Linked DNA regions of Zobellia nedashkovskayae. The protein of the gene in region 3 binds, or shares a complex with, the protein of the main gene of each other region. Links are inferred from orthologs where the notes say so. Each region holds a gene or a part of one and is shown on either strand. Other genes may lie near its edges. The genes, in order: IWB64_RS10395, pfkA and rny.

Region 1 (4,339 bases), 2.4 Mb from region 3 along the record:
TTTTTGAAAGTGATGATTTATTTAAAAATAGATTCTTTTTGTTGACTTCTAAAATATTTTAAATGAAAAAACTCCGGTAATCAGCCGGAGTTTATTCATCAATCAAAAAACGAACAGTCATGATAAACTGTTGTTGCTTTTAAAATTACAATATATATGCCAAATTTCCAATTTAAGGAATATTTAACGTGTAACTTTTTAGATTTTTTAACCTAAATAGGTTTTAAGAATCTTACTTCTAGAAGTATGTTTCAATCTTCTAATAGCTTTTTCCTTAATCTGGCGAACTCTCTCTCTAGTAAGTTCAAAAGTTTCACCAATTTCTTCAAGAGTCATTGAATGTTGTCCGGCAAGGCCAAAGTAAAGACGAATAACATCTGCTTCTCTAGGCGTTAAAGTCTCTAAAGCGCGCTCAATTTCTGTACGCAAAGATTCGTGTAATAATTCTTTGTCCGGGTTTGGAGATTCACCACTACGAAGTACATCATAAAGGTTAGAATCTTCACCAGCGATCAAAGGAGCATCCATAGATACATGGCGGCCAGAGTTCTTAAGCGATTGCTTTACGTCCTCAACAGTCATATCCAACTCTTTTGCAATTTCTTCAGGAGAAGGCATACGTTCGTGCGCCTGCTCAAGAAAAGCAAAGGTTTTATTAATTTTGTTGATTGAACCAATTTTGTTCAATGGCAAACGTACAATACGAGACTGTTCTGCCAAAGCTTGCAAAATAGATTGACGAATCCACCAAACAGCATAAGAAATAAACTTAAATCCTCTTGTTTCGTCAAAACGTTGTGCGGCCTTAATAAGGCCAAGGTTACCCTCGTTAATTAAATCGGGTAAAGTAAGTCCCTGGTTTTGGTACTGCTTGGCAACTGATACAACGAATCGAAGATTGGCCTTTGTGAGTTTTTCAAGAGCGATCTGGTCGCCTGCCTTGATACGTTGTGCCAATTCTACTTCTTCATCTGCCGTAATCAAGTCTACTTTGCCTATTTCTTGCAAGTACTTGTCCAAAGATGCGGTCTCCCTGTTGGTGACCTGTTTTGTAATTTTAAGCTGTCTCATGTAAATAAATTAGGTTCAGTTTGCATAGACTGCATATACTTATACGCAAAAAAGCCAGAAATGTTACAAACGGACGTAAAAAACTTCACTTTTTAGATGAGTCGCACAAAAAAGCCTCAACTTAACAAGTTGAGGCTTTAAATATGTGTTAAAATTAGAGGTCTTAGTCTCTAGGTTTACGATCACGGTTATCTCTGCTACCGCCTCGTCTGTCATCTCTACCACGACCACGATCTTTATCATTACGTGGTGGTCTTTCTACAAAACCTTCTGGTTTTGGTAATAAAGCTTTTCTAGAAACTTTTTCTTTACGAGTTCTAGGGTCAGTACCTAAATATTTCACATCAAAAACATCTCCCATGTTTACAACATCGGTAACATTTTCAGTTCTTTCCCATGCTAATTCCGATACGTGTAACAATACTTCGTTGCCTGGAGCATCTTGATATTCTACAACAGCACCAAAATCTAACATTTTAATGACTTTAACTTCGTAAGCGCTTCCTACTTCAGGTTTAAATAGAATAGAATCTATTTTTGCCATAACAGCATCAATACCTTTACTACCTACACCTAAAATTTCTACGATACCTTCTTCAGTAACTGGGTCTTCGTTAATAACGATAGTAGTCTCAGTTTCTTTTTGCATCTCTTGAATTACTTTACCACCTGGTCCAATTAAAGCACCAATGAATTCGTTAGGAACTCTACGCGTAACCATTGTAGGCGCGTGTTCTTTAACTTCGGCATTTGGTGTAGCAATCGTATCAGTAAGTTTACCTAAGATATGTAAACGACCCTCACGGGCTTGTTTTAAAGCATTTACAAGAATTTCGTAAGACAATCCTTTTACTTTAATATCCATTTGGCAAGCCGTAATACCATCTGCAGTACCAGTAACTTTAAAATCCATATCTCCTAAGTGATCTTCATCACCTAAAATATCAGATAATACAGCATACTTTCCAGACTCAGCATCAGAAATTAATCCCATTGCAATACCAGAAACTGGTTTTTTCATTTGCACACCGGCATCCATCATAGCCATTGTACCGGCACAAACTGTTGCCATAGAAGAAGAACCGTTAGATTCTAATACTTCAGATACAACACGAACAGTATAAGGACAATCCGCAGGGATCATTCCTTTTAATGCACGTTGCGCCAAGTTACCGTGACCAACTTCTCTACGAGATGTTCCACGAATTGGTCTAGCTTCACCTGTACAAAAAGGAGGGAAGTTATAATGTAAATAGAAGTTCTCTTCGCCTTCATAAGATGGCATATCTATTTTATTAGCATCTCTAGAAGTTCCTAAGGTAACTGTAGCTAATGCTTGAGTTTCTCCACGTGTAAAAATTGCAGAACCGTGTGTTGATGGTAAATAATCAACCTCACACCAAATTGGTCTGATTTCGTCAGTTTTTCTACCGTCTAAACGTAAACCTTCGTTTAATGTTAGATCTCTAACAGCTGCTTTTTCTGCTTGTCTGTAGTATCCACCAACAAGATGTCCAAATTCTTCCATCTCTTCTTCAGTAAAAGAAGCCTTAACTTCTTCTTTTACTTCAGCAAATGCATTACTACGTTCTGCTTTAGAAGTTCCCTTCTTGGCAATGGCATAACATTTATCGTAAGTTAAATCGTGGATTCTTTTTTCTAAATCTTCGTTAACTTCAGCAGTTTCATATTCACGTACTTCTTTTTTGCCAAAAGCTTCTGCTAAACGTAATTGAGCAGCAATTTGTACTTTTATAGCTTCATGAGCAAATTTGATAGCATCAGCCATTTCCTCTTCAGAAATCTCATCCATTTCGCCTTCAACCATCATTACAGAATCAGCTGAAGCTCCAATCATCATTTCAATATCGGATTCAGCTAATTGAGCACGTGTAGGGTTAATTACAAATTTACCATTAACACGACCAACTCTAGCTTCGGAGATAGCACATTCAAATGGGAAATCAGATAATTGAATAGCAGCACTCGCCGCTAAACCGGCCATAGCTTCAGGCATAACATCATCATCATGAGACATTAACTGAATCATTACTTGTGTTTCTGCTTGATAATCTTTTGGGAAAAGAGGACGTAATACACGATCCACTAAACGCATAGTCAATACTTCACCGTCACTTGGTCTTGCTTCTCTTTTAAAGAAACCGCCTGGGTAACGTCCTGCCGCAGCAAATTTTTCTCTGTAATCTACTGTTAAGGGTAGAAAACCAAGATTTTTTTGTTCGTAATTGGAAACTACTGTACACAATAGCATACATTTTCCAGATTGTACAACAACAGAGCCATGAGCTTGTTTTGCCAATTTTCCGGTTTCGATAGAAATTTCTCTACCATCACCTAGGTCTATGACCTCTCTAAATACTTTTGGAATCATAAAATTGATTTGTATCCGCTAACGGGCGGACTGTTAAACAATGGTCGTCTGGTTGTTGAGGCCAGAAGGTTGTGTTGTTGTGTGTGCTGATAGCACTTGACCAATGAAAAACTGTGTGCAGCTTTTAGTTTTGCCTTAAAACAATAAGGACTTTATATAAAATAGGGGCTGAAAATTTTCAGCCCCTAGGAATATTACTTTCTAATACCTAACTCTACAATAAGCTCACGATATTTAACAATATCATTCTTTATCATATAATCAAGTAAGCTTCTTCTTTTACCTACCAGCTTTACTAAAGAACGTTCAGTATTAAAGTCTTTGTGATTTTTCTTCAAGTGACCAGTCAAGTGATTGATACGGTGTGTAAACAATGCAATCTGACCTTCAGTAGAACCAGTGTTCTCTGCTTTTCCGCCGTATTTCGTAAAGATTTCGGCTTTTACTTCTTTCGTTAAATACATTCCAATATTATTTTAAATGATTTTTATGTATATATGATTGATTTTCAATCAAGCGGCAAAGATACAATTAATGCGCTAAAAACAATTGATTTGGGGAATAAAATACATTAACAGCTTTTAACGATTAGAAAAATTTAGCATTAGAGAAAAAACTGATTAATGGTAATATGCGTATATCTTATAAGTATTAACTACAATCTTAAAAAGAGAACATAGAACCCAGACTTAAGATTGCCCTAAATTAAAGGATTATGAATTTGAAATTTTTGACATTACTTTTTTTGACATTTACTTTTGTTGCTTGTGAGGATGATGAAACAAACGAGCCAGAGACTATAGATACCAATCCAGATGTGGTAGGTATGAATTATGTAAAAAGTACACAATCTTTTGACGATACCTATACTGTATT
Region 2 (4,229 bases), 1.5 Mb from region 3 along the record:
CCAATTCTAGGGTAAACCTTAGTAAACAAACCTTTGATTTTGATCAGATTAAAGTTACAGATGTAACCAAGAATACAAAAGCTACTTTAGATGGCACCATTAGCCATTCTTTCTTTCGTAACTGGCTTCTTGATTTGAATGTTGATACAAAAGATAATGGTTTTCTAATCTTAAATACGGCTTTTGAAGAAGAGGTTCTTTATTATGGAACGGGTTATTTAGACGGAAAAGGTAGGATTTTTGGACCCACAAAAGCATTAAACATTAAGGTTGAAGGAAAAACAGCTAAGGGTACTTCTTTAAAGATTCCTTTAAGCGATGTAGCTTCTATTGGGGATTATTCTTTTATCAATTTTGTTGAAAAGAACAAGCTGAACCATGTAGAAGAAGAACGTGTTCTTGATGGATTTCAGGGGCTGGAGCTTACTTTTGATTTGGATGTTACGCCAGATGCAGAAGTAGAGATTGTAACGGATACTAAGACAGGAAGTTCTTTAAAAGGTAGTGGGGTAGGGATTTTGTTAATTCGTATCAACACCCGTGGTGCTTTTGAAATGTATGGAGATTTTGTTGTTGTGGAAGGTCAGTATAATTATAAGTTTGGCGGAGTTATCAATAAAACATTTCAAGTAAAACCTGGTGGGACCATTGTTTGGGATCGCGAACCATTAAAAGCAACATTAGACCTTGAAGCGGTATATGCCTTAAACGCAAACCCGGCACCACTGTTGGATAATCCGGGTTATACTAGGCGGATACCTACGGAAGTAGTTATTAAGTTGACCGATGACCTTGAGAGCCCTGACATTGAATTTAATATTGATTTTCCGGGAACCAATTCTATTGTACAGTCAGAGTTGGAATATCGTCTTCAAGACCCCACGGTAGAGGAACGTAACGCACTTTTCCTATTGGCGCAAGGTTCGTTCGTAAATGACCAGACTGGTATTGATCAGCAAGCACTTACTGGCAATTTGTTGCAGTCGGCATCAGGATTGTTGAATCAAGTTTTAGGTGAAAACGAAAAGTTTAATCTCGGTCTTTCTTACGAGCAGGGAATTCTTGATAGAAGTGCGGATTATCAAACGGAAAATAGAATAGGGGTAACCGTATCTACCCAAATAAGTGATCGTTTACTTTTTAATGGTAAAGTTGGAGTTCCGGTGGGTGGAACAACGGAGACAGTTGTTGCCGGTGATTTTGAGATTCAATTACTGTTGAATGAAGAAGGAACCTTAAGTGCTAAATTTTTCAACAGAGAAAATGAAATACAGGAATATTTAGCAGATAGATTGGGCTATACTCAAGGGGTAGGTATCTCCTATGAAGTAGATTTTAATAGTTTTAGAGAGCTTTTTAAGACTATTATGAAAAAGGAAGAGCCAAAGAAAAAACTTCCAGAACCCAACGAAGTTCCAAGTTCGGTAATGGGTAGGGATAGTTTGTTAAAGTTCTATCCTAAAGATAAAAGGTTAAAGTAAAACCAGTTATAAAAAAAAATCTTAAAAAGGTGACTTCAGATAGGTTGGTGATTCTTCTAAAAAGTCGCAAAAATTGACTTAAAAAGCTCAATTTTTCAATAAATATGAATTTTACAGTATTCTTAATTTTTAAGGAATATAGGGAGGGAATTTGTTATAATTAAATGTAATTACTAAGAAAATGTGTTCTAAGTTATCATGATGTTAAATTAGACGCTCAACACAGTTGGAATTCAAATAAGTTTGTTAGTTTTGCGACTTAGTTTTTTTTCAATGGCTTCAGAAATAAAGAAAATAGGTGTTTTAACCTCTGGCGGAGATTCCCCCGGCATGAATGCAGCAATACGATCCGTGGTTAGAACTTGTGCCTACATGAAAGTAGATTGTGTGGGTATCTATAGAGGATACCAAGGCATGATTGAAGGGGATTTTAAGCCAATGGACGCAAGAAGCGTTAACAACATAATAAATAAGGGTGGTACGATTCTTAAATCTGCCCGTTGTGATGACTTTAGAACTCCAGAAGGTAGAAAGAAGGCCTATGAGCAATTGCAAGCAGAAGGTATTGATGCATTTGTGGTAATAGGGGGTGACGGTAGTTTTACCGGAGCCATGATGTTTAACCAAGAGTATCACTTTCCAATAATTGGTATTCCAGGTACAATTGATAACGATATATTTGGTACATCTAATACGGTAGGCTTTGATACGGCCATGAATACGGTAGTGGAAGTGATAGATAAGATTAGAGATACGGCCAGTTCTCATAACCGACTTTTCTTTGTAGAAGTTATGGGTAGGGATGTAGGTCATATTGCTTTGAATGTAGGTGTTGGTGCAGGTGCAGAAGAAATTCTGATTCCAGAAGCCAATCGCGGTCTTGAGCGTTTGCTTGAGTCTTTAAAACGAAGTAAGAAATCAGGAAAATCTTCCAGTATCGTAGTTGTTGCAGAAGGTGATAAGATAGGAAAGAGTGTCTTTGAGCTTAAGGAATATGTAGAAGAACATTTACCTATATATGATGTAAGGGTGTCCGTACTTGGTCACATGCAGCGTGGTGGTGCTCCGTCTTGTTATGACAGGGTTTTGGCCAGTAGAATGGGTGTGAAAGCAGTAGAAAGTTTGTTGGAAGGCCAGACCAATTTTATGGTGGGTATTCAAAACAATAAGATTATATTAACTCCTATCAGTAAGGCTATAAAGGGTCATACGAAAATTGATAAGGAGCTTATACGAGTTTCAGAAATAATGACAACATAATTTAATTCAAAACAAAAGAGCATGTCAGATTTAAAAATAGGAATTAACGGATTCGGTCGTATCGGAAGATTAGTCTTCAGAGAAACTGTAAGAAGAGAAGGTGTAGATGTTGTAGCAATCAACGATTTGTTGGATGTTGAGCACTTGGCTTACCTTTTAAAATATGATTCCGTACACGGAAAGTTTGAAGGTACTGTTGATGTAAAAGATGGTCACTTGATCGTTAACGGTAAGACAGTAAGAATTACTGCAGAACGTGATCCTAAAAGTATTAAGTGGGATGCAGTTGGCGCTGAAATAGTAGCTGAATGTACTGGTATTTTCACAACTTTAGAAACAGCGCAATACCATATAGATGGTGGCGCTAAAAAAGTTGTTATATCTGCTCCATCTAAAGATGCACCAATGTTTGTAATGGGTGTTAACCATAAAGATGTGAAAGCTTCTAACACTATCGTTTCTAACGCATCTTGTACTACTAACTGTTTAGCTCCAATGGCTAAGGTATTGAACGATAACTTCGGTATAGAAGAGGCATTGATGACTACAGTTCACGCTACTACTGCAACGCAAATGACTGTTGATGGTCCTTCTAGAAAAGACTGGAGAGGTGGTAGAAGTGCAATGTTAAACATTATACCTGCATCTACTGGTGCAGCTAAAGCGGTAACTAAAGTTATTCCAGCATTAGAAGGAAAACTTACAGGTATGGCTTTTAGAGTGCCAACTGCAGATGTTTCTGTAGTGGATTTAACGGTTCGTCTTGAAAAAGAAACTTCATACGAGGAAATCAAAAAAGCTTTTAAAGCCGCTTCAGAAGGCGAATTGAAAGGTATCTTAGGTTATACTGAAGAAGCTCTTGTTTCTCAGGATTTCGTAAGTGACAAACGTACAAGTATTTTTGATGCCGGTGCCGGTATTGAATTGAACTCTAAGTTTTTCAAATTAATTTGCTGGTATGATAACGAAGCTGGTTTTTCTAACAAAATGGTAGATTTAGCTCAGCACGTTGCTAGTTTGTAATTTTTTTGAATATTACTAATTGTAATCCTGAGAGTGGGCAAAATTTTGCTTATTTTCAGGATTATTTTTTTAAACGAACATTATGATTTTAATTGTAGATAGTGGTGCCACCAAATCAGATTGGATTGCCTTGGATGAAAAGGGAGACCAGTTGTTTATGACCCAAACATTAGGTTTGAGTCCTGAGGTGTTGACAAGAGAGGTGATCGAAGATAGATTGGCCAATAATTTTGAGCTTTCAAAAAATAGAGAAAAGGTTTCTAGATTGCATTTTTACGGTGCAGGATGCGGTACGGAACGCATGAAAAACTTTTTGAGAGAAATTTTTAAGGAATTTTTTCCCAATGCAAAAGCAGATGTAAAAGAAGATACGTACGCAGCTATTTTCTCAACTACGCAAATTGGCTCTCAAGGTATTGTATGTATTTTGGGTACGGGTTCTAATTGTAGTTATTACGATGGTCA
Region 3 (4,254 bases):
CGTAGAGTAGAGGGTTTGTAGGTTTTTCCGAGATACTGCTTCTAATTTCAAAATGAAGGTGCGGGCCAGAAGATCCTCCGGTATTTCCGCCGTAGGCGATAATTTCCCCTTTTTCAACTTTTATTTCGGCATATTCAGGAAAATCTTCAACCTCGTATAATTTTTTCTTGTACTGTAGCTTTTTTACAAATTCTTGAATTTTAGGTGCAAATTTCTGAAGATGCCCGTAAACAGAGGTGTAGCCATTTGGATGTGCAATGTATAGTACTTTTCCGTAGCCCCAATGAGAGACTTTAACACGGGTAACGCTACCGTCTGCAATGGCGTAGATGGGCAGTCCTTCACGTTGCTCGGTTTTAATATCAATACCAGAGTGAAAATGGTTTGAACGCAGTTCGCCAAATGTACCCGCAAGAACTAGCGGAATGTCTACCGGAGATCTAAACGCATCCTGCGGATATTTCTCTTGGGCGATACCAATAGCGGTTATGAATAATAAAAAGCCTACAAAAAGTTTTCTCATAATTTTTTGGACAGTGATACGAAATTAGCCAAACGGTTTGAATTCTTGAAAATATCTAGCACGAAAAATGACACATCTTCTTTAACCAACGTTATTTAAGGCCTTAAAGTATTACTTGAAGAATAATTCAAAAAAGTATTGCTAAGTAATGGCAGGTATGTTAACTTTGTGTAAAATGCATTGCGTTTGATTTATGAGTGAATTAGTCAAAGTCGTAGACTCTTTAGAGAATAAAATAAGCAAGCTTTTGCATAAGTTGGAGGTGCTTCACCAATCCAACACTAGATTGCAAGAGGAGCTTAATGAAATTAAAGAGGACAAGGGCAAAGTGTTGGATTCCGTTTCTATGTGGGAAGAGAAATACAACTCGTTGAAGCTCGCAAACTCAATGCTTGGCAGTAATACAAATAAAACTGAAGCTAAGCTTAAAATAAATACATTGATCAGGGAGTTGGACTATTGCATAGCGCAACTTTCAGAATAATGTTCAAAAGATAAAATGTCAGAAAAGCTAAAAATTAAGCTTTCCATAGCGGATAGGGTGTATCCTTTGACTATCGATCCAAGCCAAGAAGAAGGCTTGCGAAAGGCAGCGAAGAACATTGAGCAATTGGCAAAAAAGTTTGAACAGAGTTACGCGGTGCGGGATAAACAAGATGTTTTGGCCATGTGTGCCTTACAATTTGCATCTAAAATAGAGCAGCGTGGTATTGATCAATCCGAAGGAACCTTAAATGCAACTGAACGCCTAAAAGCGTTAGATGATTTGGTTACTTCAAAGCTTGGTATAAAATAAATACGTTCTTTAAAATACATAAGTTACTGCCCACATTGGTATTACCTTTTGACAAACTCAACATTTATTTTGTTTAAAAAGGGTGAGTGTAGATTGTAAAAGCGGGCCCTACTCGTATAGGGATTCTTGATCAGTCTTGTAGCCCTAAACCTGTTTATTGGAGTTTGTACAAAACTTCTCTGATGTGGGCTTTTTTTATGGATTTGTTTGAGCAACTGTGGTCGGTACAACATTTTTCATGTACAGCTCTAAGTTCTTAAGCACGTTCAAACCTAAATTGTTAGATATATGGATAGTGCAACACTTATAATAGCCGGCATCGTCGGCCTTGCGATTGGATTTGCCATCGCAAAATTTATGGAAAAGGGAAAAGCATCAAAAACCCTTTCCAATGCCAAAAGCGAGGCGAATACGATAATCAGTTCCGCCAAATCGGAAGGAGAAAACATTAAGAAAGACAAAATTTTTCAGGCCAAAGAAAAGTTTCTAGAGTTAAAGGCGGAGCACGAAAAAGTCATTGTTAATAAAGACAAGAAAATTGGTGAGGCCGAAAAACGTACTCGTGATAAAGAGTCTCAGGTTAGCAATGAATTGGCAAAAAGCAAAAAACTCAACATCCAACTTGACGGTAAGTTAAAAGAAGTTACCCATAAAGAAGAGTTTCTTGAAAAGAAGCAAAGTGAACTAGAAAAGCTTCACAAAAACCAAGTACAGCAGCTAGAAGTTATCTCTGGTCTTTCAGCAGATGATGCAAAAGGGCAATTGATGGAGTCGCTTAAAGAAACGGCAAAGACAGATGCAATGGCCTATATCCAAACTACGGTAGAGGAGGCTAAATTAACCGCTCAACAAGAAGCCAAGAAAATCATTATAAATACAATTCAACGTATAGGAACAGAAGAAGCGGTAGAAAACTGTGTATCTGTTTTTAACTTGGAATCTGATGATGTTAAAGGTAGGATCATTGGTAGAGAGGGTAGAAATATCCGTGCTTTAGAAGCAGCTACAGGTGTTGAAATTATTGTAGATGACACGCCAGAAGCTATTATTCTTTCTTGTTTTGATTCTGTTCGTCGTGAAGTTGCAAGGCTTTCTTTGCACAAGCTAGTAACGGACGGTAGAATACACCCGGCACGTATAGAGGAAATAGTTAAAAAGACAGAGAATCAAATAGAACAAGAAATCGTAGAGGTAGGGAAACGTACCGTTATTGATTTAGGTGTTCATGGTTTGCATCCAGAATTGGTTCGTGCCATTGGCCGAATGAAATACCGTTCTTCTTACGGACAAAACTTATTACAACACTCCAGAGAGGTTGCTAAATTATGTGGGGTAATGGCAGCAGAGCTTGGACTAAACCCTAAGTTGGCTAAACGAGCAGGACTTTTACACGATATAGGTAAAGTTCCAAATACTGAAGCTGAGGTAGAAACACCACATGCTATTTTAGGTATGCAGTGGGCTGAGAAGTATGGTGAAAAACCAGACGTATGTAACGCCATTGGTGCTCACCACGATGAAATAGAAATGAAGACACTTATTGCGCCAATCGTTCAGGTGTGTGATGCTATTAGCGGAGCAAGACCAGGAGCACGTAGACAAGTGTTGGATTCATACATTCAACGTCTTAAAGACCTTGAAGAGGTTGCTTTCAGTTTTGGAGGAGTTCAAAAGGCCTACGCTATTCAAGCAGGACGTGAACTAAGGGTAATTGTTGAAAGTGAAAAAGTTAATGATGAGAAAGCGGCTCAGTTGTCTTTTGAGATTTCACAGAAAATACAGACAGATATGACCTATCCTGGACAGGTAAAAGTTACCGTAATTAGGGAAACCCGTTCAGTGAACGTAGCAAAATAGAATACAATATTCTTTATAAAACAAAAGAGCCCCGTACATACGGGGCTCTTTTTATTTAGTGACTATAGCGCTTATTTCTGATAAGGACTATCAACTAGTTTGTCTACTTCAAAAGTAGCATCGTAATCTGGCATTTGACCATTCTCCCATAACTCTTTATCCTTTACCGAATAGTACCATAAAGGCTTTACAAAGCTCTTTGTCCATTCTTCGGTTCTGGCTATCATATCCTTTAAACGTTCTGGGTAACGGCCTGCTAGGTTTTTCTTTTCACCTATGTCCTCTGTTATGTTATGCAGGTTCCAAGGTTCATTACCCATTCTGGTAATTTTCCAATCGCCTAGTCTTGCACCCACATCATTGTAACCTTCACGGTATCGCAAAGAATAAATCAAATCATCTTTGTAGGGTTCTGTATTTTGTAATACATCATCCATAATGTTTTTGCCATCAAGTTTCTTGTCTTCTGGAAGTTTCGCTTCAGCAAGAATGGTAAAAGTAGGGTAGAGGTCAAGTGCAGTAACAGGGAAATCAAAACGCTGTTCTTTTTTGATTTTTTTTGGCCAATGAAAAAACATAGGTACCCGGTAACCACCTTCCCAAGTATCACCTTTAGTTCCTTTTAAAGGATAGTTACTAGCACCATGATCAAAGTTTCCTCCATTGTCGCTTAAGAAAACGATCAAGGTATTATCTAACTGGTTCGTTTCTTTTAAAGTCTCTACAATTTTTCCAACACCGCGGTCTACTGCATAAACCATGGCAGCGTAGGTTCTTCGGTCTTTGTCTTCTATATTGGAAAACTTAGCAATGTCTTCAGCCTTGGCTTGAAGTGGTACGTGTGGTGCATTGTAGGCAAGGTAAATAAAGAAAGGTTGTTTCTTTTTAGCGGCTATTTTAATATCATTGCTAGCCTCGCGAGAAAAGCCATCGGTTATATATTCTGTTTCGTTGGCAGGTTTCCCGTTATGCTCCATTGGAAATACATAATCTCTAATATTCTTATTCCCAGATTGCATTTGAACATCGTAGGTCTTGTTATATTCATTTGGAAAATAATCGTGACCTCCGCCTAAAA

What was found.
Region 1: rny (region 3) and IWB64_RS10395 share a complex: the UniProt entries of both Bacillus subtilis proteins name them as parts of the possible RNA degradosome complex. The link is inferred for Zobellia nedashkovskayae from one-to-one orthologs.
Region 2: rny (region 3) and pfkA share a complex: the UniProt entries of both Bacillus subtilis proteins name them as parts of the possible RNA degradosome complex. The link is inferred for Zobellia nedashkovskayae from one-to-one orthologs.

The regions. Positions count from the first base shown.
Region 1 is NZ_JADDXR010000002.1:2,482,273-2,486,611, forward strand. What follows is about bases 850-3,799. They hold IWB64_RS10395 (polyribonucleotide nucleotidyltransferase), read right to left. Parts: upstream 3,464-3,799; coding sequence 1,235-3,463; downstream 850-1,234. Other genes in these bases: IWB64_RS10390 (sigma-70 family RNA polymerase sigma factor), read right to left, coding at 850-1,071; rpsO (30S ribosomal protein S15), read right to left, coding at 3,658-3,799. In the rest of the region: more of IWB64_RS10390, read right to left, coding at 208-849; more of rpsO, read right to left, coding at 3,800-3,927; IWB64_RS10405 (DUF302 domain-containing protein), read left to right, coding at 4,179-4,339. UniProt on the Bacillus subtilis protein: Involved in mRNA degradation. Catalyzes the phosphorolysis of single-stranded polyribonucleotides processively in the 3'- to 5'-direction. Necessary for competence development in Bacillus subtilis.
Region 2 is NZ_JADDXR010000002.1:3,365,466-3,369,694, forward strand. Bases 908-3,747 are described here. They hold pfkA (6-phosphofructokinase), read left to right. Parts: upstream 908-1,754; coding sequence 1,755-2,741; downstream 2,742-3,747. Other genes in these bases: IWB64_RS13830 (translocation/assembly module TamB domain-containing protein), read left to right, coding at 908-1,481; gap (type I glyceraldehyde-3-phosphate dehydrogenase), read left to right, coding at 2,763-3,747. Outside these bases: more of IWB64_RS13830, read left to right, coding at 1-907; more of gap, read left to right, coding at 3,748-3,764; IWB64_RS13845 (N-acetylglucosamine kinase), read left to right, coding at 3,847-4,229. UniProt on the Bacillus subtilis protein: Catalyzes the phosphorylation of D-fructose 6-phosphate to fructose 1,6-bisphosphate by ATP, the first committing step of glycolysis.
Region 3 is NZ_JADDXR010000002.1:4,901,495-4,905,748, reverse strand. The notes cover bases 1,027-3,891. They hold rny (ribonuclease Y), read left to right. Parts: upstream 1,027-1,607; coding sequence 1,608-3,176; downstream 3,177-3,891. Other genes in these bases: IWB64_RS20200 (sulfatase-like hydrolase/transferase), read right to left, coding at 3,248-3,891; IWB64_RS20215 (cell division protein ZapA), read left to right, coding at 1,027-1,319. Outside these bases: IWB64_RS20225 (M23 family metallopeptidase), read right to left, coding at 1-523; IWB64_RS20220 (hypothetical protein), read left to right, coding at 717-1,007; more of IWB64_RS20215, read left to right, coding at 1,023-1,026; more of IWB64_RS20200, read right to left, coding at 3,892-4,254. UniProt on the Bacillus subtilis protein: Endoribonuclease that initiates mRNA decay. Initiates the decay of all SAM-dependent riboswitches, such as yitJ riboswitch. Involved in processing of the gapA operon mRNA, it cleaves between cggR and gapA.